One region of the Nocardiopsis rhodophaea genome, then DNA from elsewhere that is predicted to be linked to it. Evidence: predicted binding sites of a transcription regulator. Region 1 holds the regulator's gene; each other region holds the start of a gene.
The links. The regulator LexA, encoded in region 1, represses DNA repair genes until DNA is damaged. The targets are predictions, from matches to a motif close to TCGAACANNTGTTCGA.
Positions count from the first base shown of each region.

Region 2: the regulator LexA is predicted to act here: its motif matches at 2,939-2,954, upstream of ABD259_RS17610 (enoyl-CoA hydratase family protein).
Region 3: the regulator LexA is predicted to act here: its motif matches at 2,884-2,899, upstream of ABD259_RS19450 (DUF6504 family protein).

Region 1 is NZ_BAAAPC010000015.1:3,025-12,812, forward strand. It holds gene leuS (leucine--tRNA ligase) at 89-2,587, shown strand; gene ABD259_RS16985 (hypothetical protein) at 2,594-3,277, shown strand; gene ABD259_RS16990 (hypothetical protein) at 3,938-4,570, shown strand; gene ABD259_RS16995 (alpha/beta hydrolase family protein) at 4,604-5,680, opposite strand; gene lexA (transcriptional repressor LexA) at 6,161-6,934, opposite strand; gene ABD259_RS17005 (LysM peptidoglycan-binding domain-containing protein) at 7,439-7,753, shown strand; gene nrdR (transcriptional regulator NrdR) at 8,106-8,588, shown strand; gene ABD259_RS17015 (vitamin B12-dependent ribonucleotide reductase) at 8,765-9,788, shown strand, end outside.
Region 2 is NZ_BAAAPC010000015.1:150,860-160,647, reverse strand. It holds gene ABD259_RS17625 (hypothetical protein) at 1-481, opposite strand, end outside; gene ABD259_RS17620 (SDR family oxidoreductase) at 934-1,851, opposite strand; gene ABD259_RS17615 (SDR family oxidoreductase) at 1,848-2,678, opposite strand; gene ABD259_RS17610 (enoyl-CoA hydratase family protein) at 2,969-3,835, shown strand; gene ABD259_RS17605 (CoA transferase subunit A) at 3,886-4,734, shown strand; gene ABD259_RS17600 (CoA-transferase subunit beta) at 4,731-5,522, shown strand; gene ABD259_RS17595 (NAD(P)H-dependent flavin oxidoreductase) at 5,519-6,673, shown strand; gene ABD259_RS17590 (hypothetical protein) at 6,697-7,260, opposite strand; gene ABD259_RS26045 (four-helix bundle copper-binding protein) at 7,568-7,912, opposite strand; gene ABD259_RS17585 (hypothetical protein) at 8,768-9,073, shown strand; gene ABD259_RS17580 (acetyl-CoA C-acetyltransferase) at 9,171-9,788, opposite strand, start outside.
Region 3 is NZ_BAAAPC010000018.1:75,548-85,335, reverse strand. It holds gene ABD259_RS19460 (quinone oxidoreductase family protein) at 1-339, opposite strand, end outside; gene ABD259_RS19455 (serine/threonine-protein kinase) at 434-2,707, opposite strand; gene ABD259_RS19450 (DUF6504 family protein) at 2,982-3,251, shown strand; partial or broken gene ABD259_RS19445 (amino acid permease) at 3,276-3,539, opposite strand; gene ABD259_RS19440 (hypothetical protein) at 3,705-3,968, shown strand; gene ABD259_RS19435 (zinc ribbon domain-containing protein) at 3,898-4,095, shown strand; gene ABD259_RS19430 (LLM class F420-dependent oxidoreductase) at 4,157-5,176, opposite strand; cobalamin riboswitch at 5,357-5,486, shown strand; gene ABD259_RS19425 (putative cobaltochelatase) at 5,543-7,588, shown strand; gene cobO (cob(I)yrinic acid a,c-diamide adenosyltransferase) at 7,637-8,239, shown strand; gene ABD259_RS19415 (GNAT family N-acetyltransferase) at 8,264-8,890, opposite strand; gene ABD259_RS19410 (cobyrinic acid a,c-diamide synthase CobB) at 8,872-9,788, opposite strand, start outside.

The DNA.
Region 1 (9,788 bases):
GCCTGTCCACGGGGCGCGGTCGGATCAGAATGGACTCCCCAGACACGATGTGCCCCTCAATTGCGACCCGGTAGAGGACATTCGAGCGATGACAGCGGTAGATGGAGACCTGGCGACGAGCGACGTCTACGACGCTCGCGCCCTCCAGGAGAAATGGCAGGCGCGGTGGGAGAAGGACAACCCCTTCCTCGCCGACGACAGCCCGGACGACGACCGTCCGCGCCGCTACGTCGTCGACATGTTCGCCTACCCCTCCGGTGACCTCCACATGGGGCACGCCGAGGCGTTCGCCATCGGTGACGTGATCGCGCGCTACTACTTCCAGCGTGGTCACAACGTCCTGCACCCCATCGGCTGGGACTCCTTCGGCCTCCCCGCCGAGAACGCCGCGATCAAACGGGATACACACCCCGCGACCTGGACGTACGCCAACATTGATACTCAGGCCGAGTCGTTCCGGCGCTACGGCATCGCCGTGGACTGGACCCGCCGCCTGCACACCAGCGACCCGGAGTACTACCGCTGGAACCAGTGGATGTTCCTGCGCTTCTTCGAGCGCGGCCTGGCCTACCGCAAGGAGGGCCTGGTCAACTGGTGCCCGCAGGACCAGACCGTGCTGGCCAATGAGCAGGTCGTGCAGGGCAGGTGCGAGCGGTGCGGCGCCGAGGTCGTGCGCCGCAGCCTGAACCAGTGGTACTTCCGCATCACCGATTACGCCGACCGCCTGCTGGACGACATGGACCAGCTGGAGGGCGGCAACTGGCCCGACGAAATCCTGACCATGCAGCGGAACTGGATCGGCCGCTCGCACGGCGCCGACGTCCGCTTCGAGATCGAGGGGCGCGAGGAGCCCGTACCGGTCTTCACCACCCGCCCCGACACGCTGTACGGCGCCACGTTCTTCGTCGTCGCCGCTGACGCGCCGCTCGCCGACGAGCTGTGCGCTCCCGAGCAGCGCGCCGAGTTCGACGCCTACCGCGCGCAGGTCGCCAAGCTGAGCGACATCGAGCGGCAGTCCACCGAGCGCCCCAAGACCGGCGTCTTCCTGGGCCGCTACACCATCAACCCGGTCACCGGTGAACGCATGCCGGTCTGGGCGGCCGACTACGTGCTGGCCGACTACGGCCACGGCGCGATCATGGCGGTGCCCGCCCACGACCAGCGGGACCTGGACTTCGCCCTGGAGTTCGACCTGCCGGTGCGGGTCGTCGTCGAGACCGGCGAGCCGGACCCCGCCGAGACCGGCATCGCCACCGCGGGCGACGGCACCCTGGTCAACTCCGGTCCGCTGGACGGCCTGGGCAAGGACGAGGCCATCGATCGCATCATCGGCATCCTGGAGGAGCGCGGCACCGGCCAGGGCACGGTCAACTTCCGGCTGCGCGACTGGCTGCTGTCCCGCCAGCGCTTCTGGGGCACGCCGATCCCGATCGTCCACTGCCCCGAGTGCGGTGAGGTCCCGGTCCCCGACGACCAGCTGCCGGTACGCCTGCCCGACAACCTGAAGGGCGCCGACCTGGCACCCAAGGGCATCTCGCCGCTGGCCGCGGCCACCGAGTGGGTCAACGTCGACTGCCCCGCGTGCCACGGCCCGGCCACGCGCGACACCGACACCATGGACACGTTCGTCGACTCGTCCTGGTACTTCCTGCGCTACTGCTCCCCGCACCTGGACACCGCGCCGTTCGACCGCGAGCTGGTCGACCGCTGGGGACCGGTGGACAACTACATCGGCGGCAAGGAGCACGCCACGCTCCACCTGCTCTACGCGCGCTTCTTCACCAAGGCGCTGTACGACATGGGGCTGGTCGGCTTCACCGAGCCGTTCAAGCGGCTGCTCAACCAGGGCCAGGTCATCAACCAGGGCAAGGCGATGTCCAAGTCTCTGGGCAACGGCGTCGACCTGGGTGCCGAGATCGACGCCTACGGTGTCGACGCCGTCCGGCTGACCATGCTGTTCGCCGGACCGCCCGAGGACGACGTCGACTGGGCCGACGTGTCCCCGGCCGCGTCCCTGAAGTTCCTCAACCGCGCGTTCCGCGTGATGGTGCAGGCCGGTGCCGCATCCGCGCCGGGCACCGACCCGTCCACCGGCGACCGAGAGCTGCGCAAGGCCACCCACCAGTCCATCGACAAGGTCACGGCGGCGATCGAGGCCCAGCGCTTCAACGTCGCCATTGCCCGGGTCATGGAACTGGTGACGGCGGCCCGCAAGGCCATCGACTCCGGCCCCGGCGCCGCCAACCCCGCGGTCCGCGAGGCCGCCGAGGTCATCGCGGCCACCCTGTCACTGTTCGCCCCCTACGTCGCGGAGGAGGGCTGGGAACGACTGGGACACAGCGGCTCGGTCGCCATCGGCAACTGGCGCCCGGCCGACCCCGACCTGCTGGTGCAGGAGGCGGTGACCTGCGTCGTGCAGGTGGCCAGCAAGGTCCGCGACAAGCTGCAGGTGCCCCCGGACATCTCCGAGGAGGAGCTGGAGCGCCGGGCGCTGGCCTCGGAGAAGGCCCAGGCGTTCATCGAGGGCAAGCAGATCCGCAAGGTCGTGGTGCGGGCGCCCAAGCTCGTCAACATTGTGGTGGGTTGACGCCCGGTGGAGCCGCAGGCCGATCAGGCGCAGCCGCGGAGCGGCGGTGCGTGGCTCGCCGCGGGCCGCGCCGGGCCGCCGCCCGGGACGCGGTTGAAGCAGGCGCTTCTCGTGGCCGCCGCCGTGGTCGTGGTCTCCGCGACCGCGGTCACCGTGGGGCTGTGGTGGGGCGAGGACGGTCCGGCGCTCGGTGCCGGACCCGATGACGCCTTCTCCACCGCGCCCGAGTGCGCGGTGGTCGCCGCCGAGACCGTGGAGCGTGTGCTGCCCTCGGGGCGGTTGGAGACCAACGAACACGGGCCGCTGAGCGACGCTGACGGAGCCTGGTGCGCGTGGACATCGGTGGGCGCGGACGGTGCCGCGCCGCGCGTCCTCCAGGTCGACTTCGAGGCGCGCTTCACCGACAAGGCCGGGGAGGTCACGGGCGCATCCGCCGCCGCGCGGGAGCTGGACCGGTCCACGCCCATCACCGACCTGGAGGGTGCTGCCCCGCTGCCCTCGCTCGGTGAGGACGCGCTGGTGTGGCCGGGCGAGGACGAGGGAACGGCCGAGCTGGTCTACCGCAGCGGCAACCTGGTGGTCCGGGTCTTTTACGGGGGCGCGGCGGACTCCGGTGGAAAACCGCTGTCCTTCGGGGCGGCGCGGGACGGCGCGGTCGCCGTCGCCGAGCAGGTCGCCGATTCCCTCTAGTTCATTCCGCCTGGCGCGTTGCGCCGGTCGGTGGTCCAGGCCATGCACCCCCCGGCCCAGTGCCGGTCGCGTCCGCCTCGGCGACCGAACCGGGCATGTCCGAGGTGTCGGACTCGATCCGGTGGTGGACGGAATGCCTAGTACCGTAGGCCCCTGGAAATCGACGAGGCGCGTCGGCGCGATGACACGGAGGCGTCCATGACCCAGCCACCTTCCGGTGGCCCCGACAGAGGACCGACCGGACCGAATGGCGGGTCACCGTCGCATGACCCGGAGGCGCGGCCCGATCCCGGGGAGGGACAGCCGCCGCTGCCGCCCGCACCCCCCGAAGGGGCGGGGAGCGCGCCCCCTCCGTCGGTCCCGCGGCACCCCTTCGGCTCCTCGGCACCGCCAGGAGCGGCCGGGCCGGGCCATCATCCTGGGCCCCCTCCCTCGGGACCGCAGAGGCAGTCGGCCCCGCCCGGGGGGATGCCACCGGCGTCCCCGCAGCAGTTCGGAGCACCGGGGCCGCAGGCCGCGGGGCAGCCCGGCGCCCCGGAGGCGGGATACCCGGGCCACCCCGGTCACTCGAGCAACCCGGGCCAACAGGGCGACCCCGCTCAGGGCGGCCCTGGGGGACAGCCCGGTGACCCCATGTCGGGGGATGCCGACGTTCCTCCGGTGGAGTCGGCCCCGAAGCAGAATCGGGGCTGTGCCGTCACCATGATCGCGGGGCTGGCCGTCGTGGTCCTCGCCCTGCTCGCCGGCGGGGTGTGGACGGTGGTCGTCCTCAGCGGTGCCGGGGGCGACTACGAGCACGCGCCGACGTGCGCGGTCGCCCGGGGAGAGGCGCTCAACAGGCTCGTGCCCGACCGGACGACCGAGGTCGACCAGGAGATCAAGAACCTGGAGGGCACCGGCCGCGAGGGCAACGAATGCCGGTGGGCGACCGCTGAGGACGGCGGCCATGTCCCCGCGGCGGCGCGTCTGGTCCTCGTCAGCAACGCGGGCGACGTCGAACTCGACGCGGAGGAGCAGGCCACCGCGGCCCTCAAGGAGGCGGCCGCGGAATACGGCGCGAGCAAGCTCGCGGACCTCGGCGACGGGGCCTACTCCTGGAGCGACCGCGCGGGCGGCTACGAATGGGGCTGCGTGGGCGTGCGGGTCTCCAACGTGTACGCGGAGACCTGCTACACGGCCGCGACGGACTTCAACGTCGGGGAGTCGATCGACGAGGCCGAGGCCGTGGCCGGAGCCGAGGAGCTCGCTCGCGACGTCGTCCAGGGGATCAAGGACAGCAAGGACGAGGAGTAGGCGGACGGGCCCGGGGGTGTACCCCCGGGCCGTTCACAGCAGGTCGTCGAGGAACCCATGTACGGCCGGGGCGACGTCGGGCGAGAACTCGCGGTCGGCGTCGAGGACCGAGACGCCGGGGGAGTCGTCGTAGAGGCGGAGGACGTGGTCGGCGTCGGGGAGGTCCACCCGGCGTGCGTTGTCCAGGCCGCCCATGAGGCGGTCCACGTCGTCCTCGGCGATCTGGGCGTCGGCCGTTCCCCACAGCACCAGCGTGCGGGTCTCCGGCGGCAGGTCGCGGGCCAGCTCCGCGGGGTCAATGGAGTCGATGGTCCGCAGGAACGGGGCGTTGGCGGGGGTGAGAACGGGGGACAGCGGCGCCGCGACCTCATCGGGGAGGGGCCTGCCCGCGCGGATGCGGGCGATTCCCGTGCGGAGCTCGGAGAGCAGGTCAGTGGCACCTGCGGCGCTGATCTGCCGGGAGGTCTCCGCCGCGCGTACCTGCTCGGTGAACTGGCGGTCGAGCGTGTCGAGGTACCGGTCGCCGATCGGGGCGGCGAGGATGAGGCCCACCGGCGGGTGCTCATCGACCACATCGGGGGAGCGCAGGGCGAACAGCGCGCCCTCGCTGTGCCCGACGACGACCACCCGGTCGGGGTCGACCTCGGGCTGTGCGATGAGCTCGGCGTAGGCGTCGGCCATTTCCTCTTCGAAGACCTCGTAGGAGACGGGGTCCGCCGCGTCGCGGGAGGCCATCCCCGTCTCGCCGCTGCCGAGTTTGTCATAGCGCAGTGAGGCCACGCCGGCCTCCGCCAGGACGCGGGCGAGGTTCAGGTTGGTATCGGCGCCCGGTCGCAGCTCGCTGTTGCCGTCGCGGTCGGTGGGCCCGCTCCCGGAGATGATGAGCGCGGCGGGGACCGGCTCGTCGTCGGTCACCGGGGGAAGGGCGAACGTGCCGTGCAGCGTGTCGGGCCCGCTGTCGAAGCGCACGTCGCGTTCCGCGGGCTCGGCTCCGGGCGGGTCGGGTGCGCCCGGGCGGTCGGGCGAGACGCCGCAGCCGGTGGCGAGCAGGAGAGCCGCCAGCCCCCCGGCAGCGGCCCGGTGGAGGGCGGAGAGATACGGAGAAGGCATGGTCCTCACCTTGGCATCCTCTCCCGCCGAGAAGGGCGGGGGAGTCCGGCGTACGGGGCGCGTCCGCCGCCGGTGGTTGACGCTTCATCGTCGGCCTGGCCGCGAGAGCATCCGCGCCGTGACCGGGCGTGCACCGGCCACGTGGCCCGTGGCTATCGGGCCGGTGCGGAATATAGCGCACCGCGTGGCGCCGGGTGGACAATCCACCCAACGGCCGTCGTCGGCAGCACTCCCGCGAAGGATGGAGGGAGGGGCGCGGCGGAGGGTGTGCGGGGGCGAACCGAGCGGGATCGGTGTTTCGTTCCGTGTCCCTATCGATAGCGATTCTGTCGCCGACGGCCCCGTTATGCGGAATCAGATTCGGTTTGCGCGGCCGTCGAACCCCGTGGCCGAATTGCCGCCGAAAAACCCCGGGCCCGCGGTCTCGGGACGAGATCACGGGCCCGTTGGCCAAGCGAGGCGACATCGTTATCCGGGGGATCACACCCGCCGCATAACGGCGACCACCTTCCCGAGAATGGTGGCATTGTCGCCGTCGATGGGCGCGTAGGCGTCGTTGCGCGGAAGCAGCCGCACATGGTCGCCCTCGCGTTTGAAGACCTTCACCGTGGCCTCGTCGTCGAGTAGCGCGGCGACGATGTCGCCATTGTTGGCGTCGGGCTGCTGGCGGACGACGACCAGGTCGCCGTCGGTGATGGCGGCGTCGACCATGGAGTCGCCGACGACGTTGAGCATGAACAGGCGGCCTTCGCCGACGAGCTGCTTGGGCAGGGTGAGGACGTCCTCGATGGACTCTTCGGCCAGGATCGGCCCACCCGCGGCGATGCGCCCGACGACCGGGACATCGGTCGCGCGGGAGTAGTCGGCGCGGGGGTCATTCTCCAGCTCGTCCCAGGAACGAATCGGGGGTTGTCCTGGAATGCGAATTTCGACGGCCCTTGGGCGATTTTGGTCCCGATAAAGATAGCCTTTGCGTTGCAACACCTTCAGTTGGTGCGCGACACTGGACGGGCTCGACAGGCCCACCGCATCACCGATTTCCCGGATGGACGGCGGGTACCCCCGCTGCCGTACATAGCGGTGGATGCAGTTCAGAACACTCTGCTGGCGGGCCGTGAGCTTCGGCGCGGCATCCGTTTGGCCCATGGAGTCGTCGGCCTCCGCGAGTGCCGCGGGGGAACCGGTGGACCGGAGTGCGGTGACGCTTCTCCCGTCCGCCTGAGGTTCGTGCGTTCCGTGGTTTTCCTCCGGCACGGCCGGCCTCCTCGGCGGTCGGTGTTCTGCGTGGGCTGTCGGTGACGGTGTGGATCGACCGGCCGCGTCACCAGCGGTGTCCGACCACGCGCCGATTGATGGGCGCGGAGGCGCGGATACCTCGGCGGACGCGTCGATCGAGCACGTCTAACGTTACTGCCTGTGTAGTGCCATATCAAACAAACGTTCGAGATGGTGATGAAAAAATCGCCCGGATGCGGTATTAGTCGAACGGCTGTTCTAGCGAACTGGCGTTCGAAGGGGATGATCGTGTTCCCGCCCCACCCACCCCCAGCACCCCCGACCCGCCCCCCTGAACCCGCCCTTTTCGATTGGGCGGTGGAGATCCCCGAGTGGTCCCCGGCTCCTACTTGCCGCCCGGCGGGCTCTCCCGCTTCCACCGCCCCCGCCTCCGATGTGTCCCCGGCCGCCCCCGCTCGGCGGCCCGGCGCGTCGGCCCCCGCGGCCCCTGTGCTCCACCCGGCGCCCACCCCCGCGCCCGGGATGCGACTCACGCGGCGCGGCCGTGTGGTGCTCGTCTCCGCCGTGTCCGCGGCAGCGGTCGCCGGCCTGTCGATGCTCTTCGTGACGTCCGCCGCTGTCGGGGCTTCCGCCTCCGGGGCCTCCTCTGAGGCGTCCGTCTCCGGCGGTGCGCCCCCGACGGTGGTCGTGCGCGATGGCGATACGCTGTGGGGGATCGCCCAGCGGGTTCGGCCCGGCGACGATCCCCGCCCAGCGGTGCACGACATCGCCAAGCTGAACGACCTGCCCAACCCCGACCTCACCCCCGGGCAGGAGCTCGTGCTGCCTGATTACTGACACTCCCGTGTCCGTGGCGTGCCCGCGTTCGCCTTCGCGGCGGGCGGGTGCGCCCTTTCGGCATGCCCGCACCCCGCCGTTGCGGCCCCGGTCGGAGGGCGCGGCGCACCGTTCGGGGACTTGCGTGCGACGGGGGACCGCCGTAGGTTGACCACAACATCTAGTGCTCATCGGGAACAAGCAGCCCAGAACTTGTGCTTTAGTAGGTATCCGGTCTTTCTGGATCATCCGGTTCGGAGAGGTTTGGAGACGAGCACGCGCGCAGGGCTGCTCGGCACGCGTGCGAGCACGTCCGCGACACCTGTACGCGGGGCTTTCGACCGATGCGGATTCTGGGGGGAGGCACACCGGCATGCACTGTCCGTTCTGCCGCCACCCTGACAGCAGGGTCATCGACAGCCGGTCGACCGACGACGGCGCGGCCATACGCCGCAGACGCGCGTGCCCCGAGTGTGAACGGCGTTTCACCACGCAGGAGACGGTGCTGCTGATGGTGGCCAAGCGCTCCGGCGTGACCGAGCCGTTCTCCCGGACCAAGATTATCGCGGGCGTGCGCCGCGCCTGCCAGGGTCGGCCCGTCACCGAGGACGCGCTCGCGAAGCTCGGCCAACAGGTCGAAGAGGAGATCAGGTGCCGTGGCGTCGCGGAGGTGCCTTCGCACGAGATCGGGCTGGCCATTCTCGGGCCGCTGCGCGAACTCGACGAAGTGGCCTACCTGCACTTCGCGTCGGTCTACCGGGGCTTCGAGTCACTGATGGACTTCGAGAACGAGATCGCGATGCTGCGGGCGGACCGGGCTAGGGCGAGCGAGATGAGCGGGCAGAGCGAATCGTGAGTAGCCGGACAACGGCGAACTGATCCGCGGGGTCCGACCGCGCGTGGGTGACGCGCACGGGCAGGGCCGTGACGACGTGATGAAAACCGTCAGCCCCGCGTCACGCCAACGGATGTGACCTGGGAGCACTGGCGGGGGATCGGAACGGATATGTGGCGAGAACTGGGGGAGCTGACATGACGGAGACCACCGGCGCGACGGGGCGCAAGGGGAAGGGGAAGCGCAGCGGTCTGAAGATCGAGCGCATCTTCACCACGCCCGGCGTGCACCCCTACGACGAGGTCGAGTGGGAGCGTCGCGATGTGGTCATGACGAACTGGCGGGACGGTTCGGTCAACTTCGAGCAGCGGGGCGTGGAGTTCCCCGCGTCGTGGTCGATCAACGCCACCCAGATCGTCGCCAGCAAGTACTTCCGCGGGGCCGTGGGCACGCCGGAGCGCGAGTGGAGCCTCAAGCAGCTCGTCGACCGCGTCGCCGGGATGTACACCGCCACCGGTCAGGCGAACGGCTACTTCGCCTCCGACGCCGACGCCGAAATCTTCGACCACGAGCTGAAGTACGCCCTGGTGCACCAGCTCTTCAGCTTCAACTCCCCGGTCTGGTTCAACGTCGGCACCACCTCCAAGCAGCAGGTCTCGGCCTGCTTCATCCTCTCCGTGGACGACACCATGGAGTCGATCCTCGACTGGTACAAGGAAGAGGGGATCATCTTCAAGGGCGGCTCCGGCGCGGGCGTGAACCTCTCGCGCATCCGCTCCAGCCAGGAGCTGCTGTCCTCCGGCGGCACCGCCTCCGGCCCGGTGTCGTTCATGCGCGGTGCCGACGCCTCCGCGGGGACCATCAAGTCCGGCGGCGCGACGCGACGCGCGGCCAAGATGGTCGTCCTCGACGTCGACCACCCCGACATCGAGGAGTTCGTGGCCACCAAGGCCCGCGAGGAGCACAAGATCCGCGCGCTGCGCGACGCCGGGTTCGATGTCGACCTGGGCGGCAGCGACATCGTCAGCGTGCAGTACCAGAACGCCAACAACTCGGTGCGCGTCTCCGACGCGTTCATGCGCGCCGTCGAGTCCGGCGCGGAGTTCGGCCTGACCTCGCGGACGTCGGGCGAGGTGATCGCCACGGTCGACGCCAAGGAGCTCTTCCACAAGATGGCGAAGGCCGCTTGGGAGTGCGCCGACCCGGGACTGCAGTACGACG
Region 2 (9,788 bases), 150 kb from region 1:
CCAAAGCCCCCACAACAAAAGGCAGACTCCACAATATCGGATGGTTCCTTTCTGTCACAATGGACAAAAAGCAAAAATAAAGAACAATGGAAACCAGTAGACCAGAGGCTATGGAGAGAAAGACAAACAGGAGGGGCAAAGGAGGCGACAGGCACGCCCATTCGTCACACGAAAAGCTTGAATAAAACATGTAGGCAAGGATGAATCCCGCACAGAATCCGCTACCTGATACAAAAATCCGAGAAGCCCTTCCACCCAGGCGAAGGCCGCGAGCTACGAATACCGCAATAATGCCGGGCGATGCGACACCACCATACCCCAGCAGAACCCCGGAAAGAGCAATGATGGGCTCATTCGCCTCCGATGACGGAACACCGAACAAGAGCTGGAGAGTATAAAATGCCACGGAGGTCAGAGCGCCAGCAGTTATGGGTGCTCGAAGGAAGGACTTCAATCGTCCCGAAGAATCACTTTGGTTCACTGTGCATACCTTGTCGCCCTATCGAAGCAAGAAAGTAGCGGCCGCCCCCAAGCATTTAATCCATAAATAGGCGACCGCGGTAAGACTCTAACACAAAGATTTTAGGGACTCTGCAGACTTCGAATCCGAGCTGGTGCGAACCATGGCGCGCGACCACCATGTCGTTTGGATTGACAGCAGCTATTCTTAGACGCACTGCCTCATCAGGCGCCATGTTCTCCAATTTGACCCTCGACGCGCGCCCTCTATAGATCGGTTGATGCTGAGACCCGCGGTTATCGTCCTTGGTAGTCTCATCGAAAACCACGTATTCAGTTGCTTCAGGAACGCCGACGCCTGCACCGCCGATACGAGCGCAAGTCGGCCCACTTCCTGGGCGTAACCGCCATCAGCACACTCTGATCGGCTACCGCAGACCGCCAATGAGACGAGCTCGAAGCCGACATGACTGCTTAATTGGGCCGAGCGGTGCTGCCGTAAACCGGTTCCGGGGGTGTCGCGTTGGCGAGGAGGGCATGGATCGTGGCACCGATTTCATCGGCGTGCCAGCGAGCGCCCTTGTCTATGGCGGGGCCGTGCCGGTAGCCCTCCATCACGCAGATGCGGCCGCCGTCGACCTCGAAGACGCGGCCCGTGACCTTCGCTGAGCCCGCTGATCCGAGCCAGACCACCAGCGGCGAGACGTTGGCCGGGTCCATCCGGTCGAAGGTCCCGCTCTCTGGCTCGGCCATGGTGGTGGCGAAGAGGTCCTCGGTCATCCGGGTGCGCGCGGCGGGCGCGATGGCGTTGACCCGGACGCCGTAGCGCGCGAGTTCGGCGGCGGCTACCAGGGTCAGGGCAACGATCCCCGCTTTGGCCGCCGCGTAGTTGCCCTGGCCGACGCTGCCCAGGAGCCCGGCGCCCGACGACGTGTTGATCACGCGCGCGTCGACGTCGCGCCCGGCCTTCACCTCGGAGCGCCAGTGGGTCGCGGCGTGCTTGAGCGGCAGAAAGTGCCCGGTCAGGTGGACGCGCACGACGGAGTCCCATTCCTGCTCGGTGAGGTTGACCAGCATCCGGTCACGGAGGAAGCCGGCGTTGTTGACCAGGATGTCGAGTCGGCCAAACGCGTCGATCGCGGTGCGGATAAGGTCGGCGGCGCCGTCGGTCGTGGAGATGTCGCCGGCAGCGGCGACGGCTTGCCCGCCGAGATCGCAAATCTCCGCCGCCACCTGGACGGCCGGTTCCTGGGAGCGGCCCGTGCCGTCACGCTCCACGCCTAGGTCGTTGACCACGACCTTGGCCCCGTGCCGTGCGAACTCCAGGGCGTGGGCGCGGCCGAGCCCACGGCCGGCTCCGGTGACGACGGCGACTCTGTTTTCGCAGATCATGCGTTGTCCTCCCGGTCGGGGGTGTCCGCGTCGGCAGCGGCACCTGTCGATGTCTGCTGGGGGTTGGTGGGTGGTGCGGTCGATGCTTGTGCCGCGGCGTCCAGGAACGCGGGACGTTCGCCTCCTCCGTGCAGCGGCAGGGAGGCGCCGCTGATGTAGGCGGCGGCCGGGGAGGCCAGGAAGACGCACGCGTCGCCGACGTCCGCGGGCTCGGCGAGCCGGCCGAGCGGCACGGTGCGGGCGACAGCCGCAACGCCCGCCGCGTCGCCGTAGTGCAGCGCGGACTTCTCGGTTCGCACCATCCCGACGGTCACCGCGTTCACCCGCACCCTGGGCGCCCACTCGATGGCGAGGGAGGCCGTGAGGTTGTCCAGTCCCGCCTTGGCCGCACCGTAGGCGGCGGTGCCGGGCGAGGGACGGTGCCCGCTCACACTGCCGATCATGATGATCGAGCCGCCCTCGGGCCGACGCTGCAACACGCGGTTGGCGGCGCGCGAGATGATGAGCGGGGCGATGAGGTTAAGTTCGATCACCTTGGCGTGTCGGCGCGCGTCTCCCTCGCTCATAGGCAGGTACGGGGTACCGCCCGCGTTGTTGACGAGCACGTCGAGGTCGGTGATCCCGCCGATGAAGGCCTCCACGGCGTCGGCGTCGCGGACATCGACCCGCGTGAAACCGACCCCGTCGGGCAGGTCCTCGGGTTCGCGCCGGGCGCAGGCGATGACACGGGCGCCAGCGGCGCGAAACGCGGCGGTGATACCGAGACCGACGCCCCGCACGCCCCCGGTGACCACGACCGTCATCCCGCTGAGGTCTGCTGTGCGCACCCCGGCCCACTTCCTCTCCCACTGACGTTTCACCACCGCAGTCACGATCCCTCCGTTGATCTCGGCGATATCGACCTAATCTCCGCCAAAATTCGGTCGATTTCGCCGAGATCAACGGAAGGGCGAGGCGGGAACCGACACCGCCCGCGAAAAGCTCGGTGGCTGCTCTCGCTCACGGCGCTCCCGCGTTCGTCGGTCGTCGTCGTTTCCGCCCTCGCTGCCCTCTGGAGGGATTCGCGGGCGACTGCTACGGTCATAGTTCTAACAAACGTTTGGTGGAAAGGTAAGCCATGGCGGTCTCCACCACCATCCACTCCTCGGACATCGCCGAGATCGTGGTCCACACTCCCCCGGTCAACGCGCTCGCCGTGCGCGACTGGTACGACCTGGCCGACGCCGTGCGCCACTCCGGACACGACCCCGCCGTGCGTGCCGCCCTCGTTCGCGCGAAGGGGCGCGGCTTCAACGCCGGTGTCAACATCAAGGAGATGCAGCGCACGAACGACTTCGACGCGCTCCTCGGCGCCAACCGCGCCTGCTACGCGGCCTTCGCCGCGATCTACGACTGCGAGGTCCCGGTCATTGCTGCCGTGCACGGCTTCTGCCTCGGCGGCGGCGTCGGCTTGGCCGGAAACGCCGACATCGTCGTCGCCTCCGAGGACGCCTACTTCGGCCTTCCGGAAGTCGACCGGGGCGCGCTGGGCGCCGCCACCCACCTCGGGCGGCTCGTGCCCCAGCACCTGATGCGCGCCATGGTGTACACGTGCCGGAACGTGCGCGCCACGGAGCTGCACGCGTACGGCTCGGTGCTGTCGGTGGTGCCGCCCGCCGAGCTGCGTGCGGAGGCCCTGGCCGTGGCGGGCGAGATCGCGCAGAAGGACCCGCAGGTCATCCGGCGCGCCAAAGAGGTGCTGAACGGCATCGACCCGGTGGACGTCAAGCGCAGCTACCGCTTCGAGCAGGGATTCACCTACGAACTCACCCTCACCGGGGCAGGCGGTGCCCACCGCGACGGCTTCGTCGCCGAGAGGGAGACGAGAGAGACGAGGGAGACGAGGGAGTCAGCGGACTGCGAGGAGGCGGCGGATAAGGGCCCGCCCCTGTCCCCACTTCCGTACCTCGCCCACACGACCACCGACACGGACGGAACGCGGTGAGCGGCAAGGTCACCTCCCCCGAGCACATCGCCGCCTCGCTGTCCGACGGGATGACGATCGGTATCGGCGGCTGGGGATCGCGCCGCAAGCCGATGGCTCTGGTCCGGGCGATCTGCCGTACCCCGCTGCGCGACCTCACCATCGTCTCCTGCGGCGGTCCGGACGTCGGCCTGCTGTGCGCCTACGGCAAGGTGCGACGCGTGATCGCCCCCTTCGTCACGCTCGACTCGCTGCCGCTCGATCCCTGGTTCCGCACGGCACGGCAGCGCGGCGACATCGACTTCACCGAGTACGACGAGGGCATGTTCATGTTCGGGCTGCTCGCGGCGGCCCACCGGCTCCCGTTCCTCCCGACACCCGCCGGGATGGCCTCGGATCTCCCGCGGGTCAATCCCCACCTTCGGACCGTCCGCTCTCCCTACCCCACCCGCCCAGGCCCAGAGTCGAACAGCGACGAGAGAGCCGAGGAACGGGCAGGGCCAGGGGAGGCAGCAGGTGAGGAACTGATCGCCATGCCCCCGCTGCACCTGGACGTCGCGCTGGTGCACATGAACCGCGCCGACGCGCGCGGCAACGGGCAGTACCTCGGCCCGGACCCCTTCCTCGACGACCTCTTCGCCAAGGCCGCCCGCCGGTGCTACCTGTCCTGCGAACGCATCGTCGAGACGTTCGACGGGCCGGTGCAGTCGCTGCTGATCAGCCGAATGCTGGTGGCGGGCGTCGCGGAGACCCCGAACGGAGCACACTTCACCTCCTGCGAACCCGATTACGGCCGCGACGAGGCCTTCCAGCGGCGCTACGCGGCTGCCGCCCCTGCCCCCGACGACTGGCGGCGCTTCCGAATCCGCTACCTGGACGTGGACGAGGGCACCTACCAGCAGGAGGTCGCCCGCCCATGAGCCCGATGAACCCCACGAGCCCGACCGTGGCCGCGCCGACGCGCGCCGAGACGTGCGTGATCGCCTGCGCCGAGGCCTGGCGCGGCGACGGTGAGGTACTCGCCGCCGCCATGGGGACCTGCGCGATCCTCGGCGCGCGCCTGGCCCGCCTCACCTTCGAGCCGGGCCTCCTCACCACCGACGGCGGCGCGCTCCTCACCCGCGAACCGCTGCCGCTGGGCCGCCCCAGAACCCGCGCCGCCCCTTCCACCGACTCAGCCGACGCCTCCGCCGAGGGATGGCTCCCCTTCCGCGACCACCTGTGGTTGGTCCTGCATGGGCGCCGACACGTGATGATGGGCGCCGCGCAGCTCGACCGGCACGGCCGCAGCAACATCTCCTGCATCGGTGACTGGTCGAAGCCGACCGCCCAGCTCCTCGGCGCCCGCGGGGCACCGGGCAACACGATGTGCAGCACCACCAGCTACTGGATCCCGCGCCACACCCGACGCGTCTTCGTGGACAAGGTCGACATGGTGAGCGGTGTCGCCGCGACCGACGCCCATGACCTGCGCCGCGTCGTCACCGATCTGGGGGTGCTGGACGTCAACGGCCCGGGACGCACGCTCCAGCTGGTGTCACTGCACCCGGGCGTCACGGTCGAGGAGGTGTGTGACAACACCGGGTTCGACCTGCATATCCCAGGCAACGGTGTACGGACCACCCGCCGCCCGACCGCGCACGAACTCCACCTGCTACGGGACGTGCTCGACCCCGAAGGCCTGCGCGCCCGCGAGGTTCCCTCATGAGCCCCGAACCCGAACACACCGGCCCCCGAAAGGGCTCCCCGTTGCCAGCGAGCAGCCCCGCACCGCTGCCGACACCGCTGACCGCACTGGTCGGCTGCCGCTACCCGATCGTGCAGACGGGTATGGGCTGGGTCTCCGGGCCGCACCTGGTCGCCGCCACCGCGAACGCCGGTGGGCTGGGCATTCTGGCGTCGGCGACGATGCCCCTGGAGCGGCTCGCCGAGGCCATCGGCGAAGTGCGCGAGCGGACGGACGCCCCCTTCGGTGTCAACCTTCGGGCCGATGCCGCGGACGCGAGCGACCGCGTCGGCCTGCTGGTCCAGGAGGGCGTGAAGGTCGCCTCCTTCGCGCTCGCTCCCGACCCGAAGCTGATCCGCCGCTTGAAGGACGCCGGTGTCGTGGTCATGCCGTCGGTCGGCGCCCGGCGCCACGCCGAGAAGGTCGAGGCGTGGGGCGCCGATGCCGTGCTGGTGCAGGGGAGCGAAGGTGGTGGTCACACCGGGGCGGTGTCCACCACCGTGCTGCTTCCACAGGTCGTCGACGCGGTCGACATCCCCGTCATCGCCGCGGGCGGCTTCTTCGACGGGCGCGGCCTCGTCGCCGCCCTCGCCTACGGCGCCGCCGGAATCGCGATGGGCACGCGCTTCCTGCTGACCTCGGACAGCCCGGTCCCCGGCGAAGTGAAGCGGTTCTACCTCGGCACACGTGACACCGTGGTGACCCGCCAGGTCGACGGCCTGCCGCACCGCGTCCTGCGCACCGATCTCATCGACGGACTGGAGACCTCGGCTCGCCCCCGCCGCCTCCTGAGCGCGACCCGCAACGCCGTCCGCTTCCGCCGGATCTCCGGTCTGTCCTGGCCGCACCTTCTGCACGAGGCCATGGCGATGCGGCGCGGCACGGGCCTGTCATGGTCGCAGGTGCTCATGGCGGCCAACACTCCGATGCTGCTCAGGTCCGCCATGGTCGACGGCCGCACCGACCTGGGCGTCATGGCCGCCGGGCAGGTCGTCGGTGCCATTAGCGACCCGGACGACCTGCCCTCGTGCGCCGAACTCATCGACCAGATCATGGCCGAGGCACACACGACCCTTCACCGATTGGACCGCAGCTCGGTCACAGACGTGGCCAGGGCCACGGAGGGCGAGTGAATGGTGTCAAACGCTTCTGTCGGTCAGTCGTTCCAGACGCGAATGGTGCCGACGTTGTCGTTCAGCGTGTTCCCGATGAACGGAACCGGAAGATTGAACGTCCTCGCATAGGTATTGCTCTGTGAGACGAAATCCGCCGTATCGCAGGTCTCGGTTCCCGCGGCCGAGCTGATCGAGTTCCCCCATGACCACGGCCAGGTGGTCGATGGGTGAAGCTCATAGCCCGCGCTGTCGCATGGGCCGGCGTCGCCGTAGATGTCCGCCTTGGGCGTCCCGTAGTTCGCGTCCTCGAACCAGGTCATCAGCAGATCGCTGGACAGCTTCGTCGAGCTCTCGCTGCCCTGGGTCCGGGCTTGCGTGCGCTCCGCCGCCCGCATCATCCTGTTACGGGCGTCTTTCTCGGAGGTGGGGGAGCAGGCCGAGGCGATCACCGGCGAGGGCCCGTCACCGCTGGCCTTGCCCACGAGAATCGCGCAGTAGGGCTCGTCGGAATTCGACGCCACATCCGCGTTCGCGGACGGGGACGCCAGAACGATGACTCCGAATACGCCACAGGTCGCGGCCGCAATGGAACTGAGCTTTTTCATTGGTTTCCCCTTTCCCTCTCAGTTCCGAGGATGCGTCGCGGCGAATGGCACGGCAACGACTTTCGGCGACAGCCGAATGACGCGAAATCGCGGGGATCGCGACCTGTGTTTCGATGGCCGAGCGCCTGGTGCCGGACGGATTGTGGGAGCTGTGCCAGCTTCCGCCAGCAGGCTAAACCCGTGCGGTGGGGGCAAGGTCACGTCCGGAGGACGAGGAGCACCGCACCCCAGTCGGTAAGCGCAACCACCAGCGGGAGGGGACGGTCGACGGCCGTGCCCTCCCGAAACGCGTGAACGCCGGGAACCTTTAGATGCCCGCTCCAGCCATCTGCTGGCACTGCTCCGCGCACCGACGGCATGCGGCCGCGCACTCACGGCAGTAGTCGGCGTCGTACCTCTCGCACTCCAGCGCGCACGCCTTGCAGATCTCCGCGCACGTCCGACACAGCCGCACCGCCCATTTCGACCCCCGCGACAGCAGCGTCACGCACAGCGCACAGATCACCGCACAGTCCAGGCACAATCGCGCACACTCGGCCATCTCCGGGTTCTCCGCGCAGCACCTGTAGTTACACGCCTCGCACGCCTGCTGGCACTCAACGCAGGCATCCACACATTCCTTGTTCCGGTTGTCCAAGGTTGACACCGCCATGACGAGCCCCCTGTGATCGTCGATAACTGACAAACGGCTGTGTGCGCAGTGAGTATCACCCCAGTGCACGACGCACGCGGCCGCCCCTGCCCACGCTAGATCGTCGCTGCCGAGACAAAGCGGATCGACACCGAAAACAGTGGCTATGACCGAAAGTTAGATGTTTGCTGTCGGATTATTGGAAGACGCCGTGTCCGTCCACTCTGTGTCCCGCCCCTGCGTCGGGGATTGCCCCAAGCACTGGACATCTCCGACGAGTGAGCCAGGTGAGGACTCCCTCGCATGGCCATGAAGGCCGACCCGTCTGAGTTGAGAGCCGCCGCCGTCGCTACCATGGCGACCTCGCCCCGCCGTGCCCAACGACCTGAGCACCCCGAACGACCCGTCCTCCGCGCGGATCTGATCGACCGCGTCATCACCCAGGCGCGCTCGCCCCTGGATGGCCTGTTCCACCTGACCCGCACCGTTCGCACGTGTAGGAGATGAGTCGACCGCGGAGAGCACACCGCATATATCGGGCATTCAATCTCCTCTTCGGGCAAGAGCGGAGATCAATCTTTTCAAGAAAATTCTCCACGACTCCTGACACAAGACCCTAAAGACCAGAAAAACAAACGAATCAAGCGCGAGGGAGAAAAAAGCGAGCAAGCTCATCAACGAGCGCTAGGGATATCGTCTCCGACGCCAGGACCATAGGGGCGTCACCAACCGCTCGTGACCACACGACCTACTCGCTACAACAGAGGTGGGAAATTGGCCTGATCGGGCACCCGATTGGCTCGATGGGAAACATTTCTGGCCACTAATCTATAGACTTCGAGCAAGTCCACAGAGCGCCAAGAAAAGGATCCCCCCATGGCGACGACCAAGCTGATACTGACCTCCACCCTTGCCACCGCCGCGATCGCAGTAGCGGGCCTGTCCACCGGTACGGCCCACGCCGGCACCCTGTCCTCCTTGGTCGGCGACGGTGAGAGTGTCGCAGGCACCGTCGTGGACCCCGGGGCCGCCCTGAACGAGGGCAACCACACGATTCAGGACAGCAAGCCACGGGACACCAGTCTCATCGAGCCGCGGGTCGCCGACAACTTCTACGCTGAGGAACTGGTCGACACCGAGGACATGATCTCCCCCACGATCGAGCTCGGCACCAGCAAGTAGACGCAGACAAGGGCAACGAGGGCGGGGCCCTGGGCATTATCGAGAACCAAGAGCAGTGTGTGGGGCGTTCCGGCGACCGCGAGCCCGCGGGGTCGGCTCACACCCGCTCGATGATCGTGACGTTGGCCTGGCCGCCGCCCTCACACATGGTCTGGAAACCGTAGCGCCCACCCCTGCGTTCGAGTTCGTGGAGCAGGGTGGTCATCAACCGGGCGCCGGTCGCTCCGAGAGGGTGGCCGAGCGCGATGGCGCCGCCGTTAGGGTTGACGCGCGCCGGATCGGCACCGGTCTCCTTCAGCCAGGCGAGTACGACCGACGCGAACGCCTCATTGACCTCCAGCACGTCGCAGTCGTCGATCCGCATCCCCGCCCGGCTCAGCGCGTGCGCGGTGGCCGGGATCGGCGCCGACAGCATGCGCACCGGGTCCTCGCCCCGGGCGGATAGGTGGTGGACGCGTGCCCTGGGGGTGAGCCCGTGCGCGGCCACGGCCCCCTCGGAGGCGACCAGCAGCGCGGCGGCGCCGTCGGAGATCTGCGAGGCGAGCGCGGCGGTGAGCCGCCCGCCCCCGACGAGCGGGCGCAGTCCGGCCATGGCCTGCCGGGTCGCCCCGCGGCGCGGCCCCTCATCGGCCGTGACGTCGGCGTAGGGAACCGTTTCGCGGTCGAAGCGGCCGGAGTCGATGGCGTGGATCGCCCGCTGGTGGGAGGCTAAAGC
Region 3 (9,788 bases), on a different contig from region 1:
CTCGGTGGCGACGCCGTCCGGGACCGGCACGACCCGCTCCACGGGGACGGCCGCGCGCTCGGCATAGCCGCCGGGCGCCGACACCCACGCGACACGCTGCCCCTCGGCCAAGTCGGTCACGCCCGCCCCGACCGCGGACACCGTTCCGGCCCCCTCCAGGCCCGGGGTGTAGGGCGTGGGCACCGGGTAGACGCCGGTGCGCTGGTAGATGTCGATGAAGTTGACCCCGGCGGCCTCGACGTCGACCACCACCTGGCCGGGACCGGGGCGGGGGTCCGCGACCTCACGCGGCTGCAGGACCTCGGGCCCACCCGGCTGCTCGATGACGATGGCACGCATACTCAACACGCTCCTCAGTGGTGTTCGGGCCTCGGCCGCGGGTGCCGTCGAAGCGGACGGGTAACCCCGGGCGCGCGACCGCGCCCGGCTCCGCCTACTCCGTGGCCTCCGCCTCCGGCTCCAGTTTGTTCATGCGGAAGTTGTCGAAGTACACGATGGCGTCGCCGCCGCTGCCCCCGCCCTCGCGGGCCACGCCCAGGCCGGTGACGCCGTTCTGGATCGGCTGTGTGTCGACGGCGTCCATCACGTGCGAGCCGTTGACCCACAGGCGGACGGCGATACTCTTCTCGGTCGTGCCGCCGGTCTCCTCCTCCTGCCGCTCGCAGGTCACCTGCAGGGTGTTGACCGGCTTCTCGGCGTCGTCCTGACCGTCCTCAGCCACCTCATACCCGGGGACGCCTTCGGTGACCTGTTCGAGGGTGGAGATGCCCGCCTCGCCGCCGATGCGCCGGATCCGCGCCTCGCTGCCGTCGAAGCGGACGGTGACCGAGTACCGGGTGTCATCGTCGTTGTTGTAGAAGCAGTACACCTCGGTCTCGCCGTAGGCGGGGCCGTTCTGCACGCTGGTGTCGACGCTGATAGCGAGCTGCTCGGGGTAGTCCCCGGGAAAACCCGAGATCGCCCGGGTGAGCGTGTCGTCCGTGGTGGCGCGCAGCGCGTACTGGCCGTCGTCGGTGTAGCCGCGGCGGTGCTCGCCCGCGTCGAAGGGGACGTCGCTGTCGTCGGTCTTCCAGCCGGAGTCGCTGCTGCCGAACTCGTCGGTGTAGATGTTCGTCCCGGTCGGGAACTCCGGGCCGCTGAGCAGGTAGGAGCCGACGATGCCGCTGGTCATTAGCAGGACCGCGGCGCCGACGCCCCCGCCGATCGTCATCATTTTCTTCTTCCGGCTCCCGCCGGGCGCGGGAGCGGGCGAGGCCGAGGGGTTCGCGCCGGTCGGCGGCTGCCCCGGCCCGCTCGGGCCGCCGGGACCGCCCGGCCCCATCGGGGCGTACGACTGCTGCCCGTAGGGCGGCGACTGCATGCCGGGGGAGGGGTACCCGGGAGGTTGGGCGCCCACCGGCTGAGCGCCCGGCTGCGGCGGCGTGCCGTAGGACGGCGCCTGCGGACCCGACGGCGGACCATAGGGCTGCTGTGCGCCGAATCCCGGTCCGGGCGGCGGGCCGGGGACGGGCGCCTCGGAGGGTGGCGGGCCGTAGGGCGGCTGCTGCGGACCGGACGCGACCTGTCCGTGGGCCGAGGCGTAGGGCCCGGAGGGATGGGCCGGGGGCTGCTGCCCGGCCTCGGTCGGCATGGCGCGGACGGCTTGGTCGTTGGTCGGGTGCATCGCCGCTGTCGGGCCCGACGCCCCCTCGGGCGGCGCCTCGGCCGGGGCGGGCGCGTGGGCGGTGGTTTCGGCGTCGAGTTGGCCGTTGGCGGCGGCCGCACCAGCGGTGGCTCCGGCGATCCCCGCGGCACCCGCCGCCGCGCCGTCCGGGCGCGGGGTGGACGGCGGCGTCCACGAGCGCACCACGGTCCGGTCGACAACGGACTCGGTGGGGTTCTCCTGCCCGACCAGGTGGTTGAGCAGCTGCTGGGCGGTGGGCCGGTGCGCCGGATCCTTCTCCAGCGCCTGGCGGACCACCTCCTCCAGGCTCGGGTCCAGCCCCTCCAGGTTCGGGGGTGCCGAGCTGATGAGGTGGAGCACCGCCGGGACGCTCTGCGCGTCGAAGGGGGCTCTGCCGGTTCCGGCGAAGGCGATCAGGCAGCCCCAGGAGAAGATGTCGGAGGCCGCGGTGATCTCCCCGCCCGTGACGAGTTCGGGAGCGAGGTAGGCGGGGGTCCCCATGAGCTGGCTGGACCGGGTCACCGAGCCGTCGTCGTCCATGGCGCGGGCGATGCCGAAGTCGATCACCTTCGGCCCCACCGTCGACAGCAGGACGTTGGCGGGTTTGAGGTCGCGGTGGATCACCCCGGCGCCGTGGATCGCGGTCAGCGCGGCCGCCACCCCCATGGCCAGGCTCTCCAGGGTCCCGCCATGCATGGGGCCCTCGGTGGTGACCGCCTCGGAGAGGTTAGGTCCGGGAACGTACTCCGAGACGATGTAGAGCGGGTCGCTCTCCAGCTCCGCGTCGATGACGCCGGCGGTCGAGAAGCGCGCGACCCGGCGTGCCGACTGCACCTCGCGGGCGAAGCGGCGGCGGAAGTCCTCGTCGTCGGTGAGGTCGGGGTGGATGAGCTTGACCGCGACGAGTCGCTCAGAGGCGTCTTTGGCGAGGTAGACGGTGCCCATGCCGCCGCGGCCGAGTCGTCCCACGATGCGGTAGTCCCCGAGCTCGTGGGGGTCGCCGGTGCGGAGGGGTTTGGCGCGCTCGTGCTCGTTCGACGTCACAGTTGTGGTTTTCCTTTATGGCTCACGGGGGTTCGCGACTCATAGCGTACCGACGCGATGCGGGCGTCGCGCGAGTGCGGTCGCCGGGGCGACCTCCGCTGTGACGGGGGTGTCGCAGATTTTAGACACGCATCGCGCCCTCCGCGGTTCCGGTCAGTAGCCGACCTCGATAGGATTAGAACACCAGTTCGAATGAGTGCCTGCTCTTCCCCGCGGGCCGACGGCATTCGCGCGCCGCCGGTGCGGGCGCGCACGCGATGAGGGGAGTGGCCCGGTGGCACGTGTCTACGGTGTGCCCATCACGGTGGTCGAGCGGGAGGGGCGGCCGCAGCGCTTCACCTGGGAACGGCGGATCTACACGGTGCGGCGGATCATCGACCACTGGGTCACCCTGCGTACCGACTGGGCGGCCGGGGCGCGCGATCGGCTGCCCCGGCGCACGTTCTGGCGCGTGGAGGCGGGATCCGGTCGCGGTCCGGGCGTCTATGAGCTCCGGCACGACTCCGACAGCGGCCAGTGGCTGCTGGCGCGGGTCTGGGATTGACCCGCGCCGACGCCAAGAGCCCGCTCAGCCGCCGGTGTCCGAACCCGCGGAACCCTGGTGGCGCCGGTCGCGCGCCACAGCGGCGATGAGCCGCTCCTCGGCATCGGCGCCGGGACTGACGCGGGGGAGCCGCCACAGGAAGACCGCGCCCGCCAGCCACCACGCCCCGACGATCGCCCACTCGTACGGCCAGACCAGCGCCGCCGGCATACCGGGCAGGTAGAGCACGGCCAGCCCGGCGCTGAGGACGAGCGCCGCCGCCCCGATGGCGCGACCGGCTGGGGCGCGGCGGCGAAGCTTGCCCGGTATCAGCGGATGATGGCGCGGCGCCGCCAACCCCGGGGGAAATCCCAGACCAGGGGATACCGAAAAGCCCAACGGCAATCGGCCAGACTGCAAAAGAAGGTCGCGCGGCAGCGCACCGACACCGGCCGCACGTGGGCCAAGGCCGTAGTGCGCGACCACGACCGGGTGGCGGTAGAGGATTTCCGGCCCAGGTTCCTGGCCACGTCGACCATGGCGCGCAAAGCGGCGGACGCCGCGATCAGCGCGACCAAGAAGGCCCTGGTGGAGATGGGCCGCAAGCACGGGCGCGATGTGCGCCTGGTGCATCCCGCGCACACCACTTCATCCCGCGCACACCACGATGGATTGCGCATGGTGCGGAGCGAGAGCCAAGCACGCACTTCTGCTTTCCGAGCGAACCTACGCGTGTAGCGCGTGCGGTGTGGTGTCCCCGAGGGACAAGAACTCCGCGCGGGTCATGCTGATCCGGGCAGGTTGGAACCCGGATGGTGTTGAGGGTGTGAGACCAGGTCAGGCGCTGCCTGACCTGGCTGCCTGAGCCATGGATCCCCACCTAGGCTATGAAGGCGGGAATCCCCCGCCTTCAGGCGGGGGAGCAGTCAACCGAGCACCATGTCGCGCAGGGCACGCAGGCCGGGTTCGTCGCGCACCCCGGCGACGAGGAGGGTGGTGACGGGGCTGTCGCGCCACGCCTGGAGGCGCTCGGCGATGCGCGGCAGCGGGCCGACCAGGGAGAGGCCGTCGGCCAGCTCGTCGGGGACGGCGTCGATGGCCTCCTCGCGGCGCCCGGCCAAGAACAGCTCCTGCACCTTGTACGCGGCTTCGGCGAACCCCATCCGCACGAACACGTTGAGATGGAAGTTCTCCTCCTGGGCGCCCATGCCGCCGATGTAGAAGGCGAGGGGCATCTTGGCGGTGCGCAGCGCTTCGGCGGTGTCCTCATGCGGGAGCACGGTGACCGTGCAGGCGATGTCGAAGCCGTCCGGCGCGTCGGCGAGCGCGTCGGCGTACACGCGGGGGCTGATCTCCGGGTGGTAGAAGAGGGGCGTCCAGCCATCGGCGATCTCGGCGGCCAGGGCGACGTTCTTCGGTCCCTCGGCGCCCAGGTAGACGGGGATGTCCGGGCGCAGGGGGTGGGTGATGGGTTTGAGGGGCTTGCCCAGCCTGGTGCCGCCGGGGTAGGGCAGCGGGTAGTGCGGCCCGTCGGAGGTGACCGGCGCCTCGCGGTGCCAGACCTGGCGCATGATGTCCAGGTATTCCCGGGTCCGCTCCAGCGGGCGGGGGAACGGCTGCCCGTACCAGCCCTCGACCACCTGCGGGCCGGACACCCCGATCCCGAGCCGCAGGCGTCCGCCGGAGAGGTGGTCAAGGGTCAGCGCGTGCATGGCGGTGGCGACCGGGGTGCGCGCGGAGAGCTGCACGATCCCGGTCCCCAGCCCGATCCGTTCGGTCCGGGCGCCGTACCAGGTCAGCGGGGTGAACGCGTCGGATCCGTAGGCTTCGGCGGTCCACACCGAGTCATATCCGAGGGCTTCGGCGGCCCGCACCGTCGCGGTGGCGTCATCGGAGGCGGCGCCCCAGTACCCCACCGCGATTCCCAGTTTCAGGTCTGTGGTCACGCGTGCTCCGTCGGTCGCTGGAGGAATTCGGCGTCTGGGGCGCATGGTAGAACCGGTTTCAGTTTCTGGATAGGGGCGCCCGGAAGCCCGGCTCCGGGACGGCACTCAACCCGCGTGTGCCATTCTGGTGGGCGGTGCCGACGTCGGCGGTGCGCCCCCGCGCGGGTTTGCCGCCGCACGCAGGAACCCGGTGTGAATCCGGGGCGGTCCCGCCACTGTGACCAGGGAGCGGACCCGCGACCAACGCCACTGCCGGACACGACCGGTGGGAAGGCGGCGGGGACGCGGCGATCTGGGAGCCAGGACACTGCTCGGCACCAGGACCGACCCCTATGGGCGTGGACTCCCGAGGAAGGACTGACCCGCGTGAGCGCTTCCGCTCGCTACCCCTTCAGCGCGGTCGTCGGCATGGACGACCTGAAACTGGCGCTGCTGATCAACGCCGTGTCCCCGGCGGTCGGCGGTGTCCTGGTCCGAGGCGAGAAGGGCACCGCGAAATCGACCGTCGTGCGCGCCCTCGCGACGCTCCTGCCCGACCTCGACGTCGTCGACGGCTGCCGCTTCGCCTGCGATCCCGCTGACCCCGACCCCCGCTGCCCCGACGGACCGCACCCGGAGGACGCCGTCCCCGCCGAGCGCTCCGCCCGCCTCGTGGAGCTGCCGGTCGGCGCGAGCGAGGACCGCCTGGTGGGCTCGCTCGACATCGAACGGGCGCTCACGGAGGGCGTCAAGGCCTTCGAGCCGGGACTGCTCGCCGCGGCCCACCGCGGCGTGCTCTACGTCGACGAGGTCAACCTGCTCCACGACCACCTCGTGGACCTTCTGCTGGACGCGGCGGCAATGGGCAGGTCGCACGTCGAGCGCGAAGGCGTCTCGGTCGCGCACGCCGCCCGGTTCCTGCTGGTCGGCACGATGAACCCGGAGGAGGGCGAGCTGCGCCCGCAGCTGCTGGACCGGTTCGGCCTCACGGTCGAGGTCGCGGCCACGCGGGAGCCGACCGAACGCGCCGAGGTGGTCCGCCGCCGCCTCGCCTTCGAGACCGCCCCCGAGGCCTTCGCCGCCGGCTACGCGCGGGAGGACGCCGAACTCGCCGACCACATCCGCGCGGCCCGCAAACGGCTGCCCGGGGTCGTCCTCACCGACGCCGCCCTGCGTCAGGTGACGGCCGTGTGCGCGGCCTTCGAGGTGGACGGCCTGCGCGCGGACATCGTCACGGCCCGCGCGGCCATGGCGCTCGCCGCCTGGCGGGACCACACCGAGGTGACCTCCGACGACGTGCGCGACGCCGCCCGGCTCGCCCTGCCGCACCGGCGCCGCCGCGACCCCTTCGACGCCCCCGACCTCGACGAGGACCGGCTGCAGGAGGCGCTGGACCAGGCGGGTGATGACGACCCAAAAGGCCCTGAGGACGCCCCGGAGGAGCCGGGGGGTCCCGACGACAGCGCCGGGTCGGACAGCAGCCCGCAGGAGAGCCCGGAGTCCGCGGCCCCCGACGACGCCACGACGTCGCCCCCGCCGTCGTCTGACACCGGCCACCAGCAGGAAGAACAGCAGGAGACCTCCGGTGCGGGGCCGGGGCAGCAGACGGGCGACACCACGAGTGAGGCGGGGGAGCCCTACCGGCCCCGGCTGCTGAGCGTCTCCGGGATCGGACAGGGGACCCCCGGCCGCCGCTCCCGCGCCGAAACACCGTATGGCAGGACATCGGGGGCCCGCCCTCCGCGGGAACGCGTCGGGACGCTGCACCTGACCGAGACGCTGCGCGCGGCGGCCCCCCACCAGCGGGCCCGGGGCCGCACCGGTCCCGGGCTCCGGCTGCAAAGCTCGGACCTGCGGGAGGCCGTCCGCGAGGGGCGCGAAGGCAACCTCGTGCTGTTCTGTGTGGACGCCAGCGGCTCGATGGCCGCCCGGCAGCGCATGCGGGCCGTCAAGGGAGCGGTGCTCAGCCTCCTGCTCGACGCCTACCAGCGGCGCGACAAGGTCGGGCTGGTCACCTTCCGCGGCCGGGGCGCCGAACTCGACCTGCCGCCCACCTCGTCGGTCGAGGCGGGCGCGCGCCGCCTGCGCGAGCTGCGGACCGGCGGGCGCACGCCCCTGGCGGCGGGGCTGCTGCGCTCGGCCTACGTGCTGCGCGTCGAGCGCCTGCGCGACCCGCGGCGCCGCCCCCTGCTGGTCGTCGTCACCGACGGCCGCGCCACGCAGGGCGGCCTCGACGACGCCCTGCGCGCCGGGGCGTGGATCGGGTCCCAGGGCGTGCAGAGCGTCGTCGTCGACTGCGAGTCGGGCGCGGTGCGCCTGGGGCTGGCCGGGCGGCTGGCCGCCGCCATGGGCGGGACCGCGGTCCGGCTGGAGGAACTGGGGGCCGACGCGCTGAGCGGACTGGTCCGGCACACCCGGCACCGGGCGGCGTAGCGCCGCGCCACCGACAGACGATCACCGCGACAGACAAGGACCCAACAGATGCCGCAGGGCAAACCCTCCTACGTCCCCGACGACGGACTCACCACCCGGCAGCGGCGCAACCGGCCGCTGCTGATCGTGCACACCGGCGCGGGAAAGGGCAAGTCCACTGCCGCCTTCGGCCTGGCTACCCGCGGGTGGGCGCAGGGCTGGGACATCGGGGTGTTCCAGTTCGTGAAGTCCGCGAAGTGGCGGATCGGCGAGGAGAAGGCGTTGCGCGTCCTGGGCGACACGTCCGAGGGCGGCAGGGTCACCTGGAACAAGATGGGCGAGGGCTGGTCCTGGATCCAGCGCCCCGGCACCGAGCAGGACCACGCCGCCGACGCGGCCGAGGGCTGGAACCAGATCAAGCGCGACCTGACCGCCGAGACCTACCGGCTCTACGTGCTCGACGAGTTCACCTACCCGATGAAGTGGGGATGGGTGGACGTCGACGACGTCGTGGAGACCCTGCGGAACAGGCCCGGGAACCAGCACGTCATCATCACCGGCCGCGGCGCCGACCCGCGGTTGCTGGACGCGGCCGACCTCGTCACCGAGATGACGAAGGTCAAGCACCCGATGGACGTCGGCCAGAAGGGCCAGCGCGGCATCGAGTGGTGACACCCCGCGGAGCGGGGACCGCGGTCAGTGGGACAGGGCGCCGTCGGCCGCGTCCCCTTCGGCCTGCCCATCCAGGTCGGACGGGATCAGGCTGTAGAGCGCCAGATCGGAGCGGCCCTCGTGCAGCCGCATCGCGTTGCGCTCGATGCCCTCGAAGACGAACCCGGCCTTCTCGGCGACGCGGCGCGAGCCGGCGTTGCCGGTCGCGGCCTTCAGCACGATGCGCTGGAAGCCCTGGCCGATGGCCCAGCGGCAGGCGGCGACCGTCGCCTCGGCCGCCAGGCCCCGGCCGCGTGCCCAGGGGGCCAACCAGTAGCCGATCTCGGTCGTCTGGGCCGGCCATATGGTCCGCGTGAAGCCGATGGAGCCGTAGAAGCGGCCGCTGTCGCGTTCGGTGATGGCCCACTTCTGTCCGTCGCCGGTGACGCGGGACTCCGGTGCCACCGTCCGGCACCACTCTTCGGCTTCGGCGCGCGTGTAGGGCACTCCGGGTTCGGGGAGCGGCAGCCACCGCTGGATCAGGGGGTCGTTCACCGCGGCGAAGACATCGTCGATGTCGGCTTCGGTGAAGGCACGCAGTGTCAACCGTTCCGTCTGCAGGATGACGATCGGCATCATCTTCGTGGGAGAGGTCATCGGTTCGCGCTGCATTCCGGTCCTTCCAACTCGTCGAACGCGTGCACGGAGCGGAGGAACCGAGCGGCCAGGTCCGGTGCCCCCGCCCAGTGCACATGGAGGTACGAGGCGTTCAGGGTGGCACCCGCGAATCCCTCGCCGCCACTGGATTTCCACTGCCAGGCGGGGTCGGCGCCGTGGGCGGGGGTGAGCCGGGTGCGGTGGAACTCGTGCCCGTGGACGCGGGTCCCGGCGGGAGCCAGCACGGAGTCGCGCACGGCGACGGCGGCGCGGTAGCCGAGGGTGAGGCGGTCGGTCATCCGCGCTTCGGCGGGGATGACCCCGCACATCGGCGCCCCGTCCAGCTCGCGCGCGAGGTAGAGCAGCCCGGCGCATTCGGCGGCTACGGGCGCGCCGCGCCCTGCCAGGTCGGCGACGGCGGACCGCAGCGCGGCGTTTCCGGAGAGCTCGGCGGCGTGCATCTCGGGGAACCCTCCGCCGATGATGAGCCCGCGGGTGTCCGGGGGGAGCTTCTCGTCGTGCAGAGGGTCGAACGCGACCACCTCCGCTCCACCGGCCCGCAGCAGTTCCGTCTGCTCGGTGTAGGAGAAGGTGAACGCGGGCCCGCCGGCGACCGCTATCCGCGGGGAAGGCGCGGCTGAGCCCGCCGCGCTCGCCGTCGGGATGCCCTCGGCCGTCAGGCGCTCCGCCATCTCGGCGTCGGGGTCCCACGGAGAGCCGGGGAGCGGGGCGGCGGCACGCGCCAGCGCGACGATCGCGTCCAGGTCGCAGGAGCCGGCCACTAGGGAACCGAGCCCGTCCACGGCCGCGCGCGCGGCGTCAGCGCGCTCGGCGGCCGGGATGAGTCCGAGGTGCCGCGCGGGGGTCTCGATGGCGGTGTGCCGCCGAATGGCGCCGAGGACGGGAACGCCCA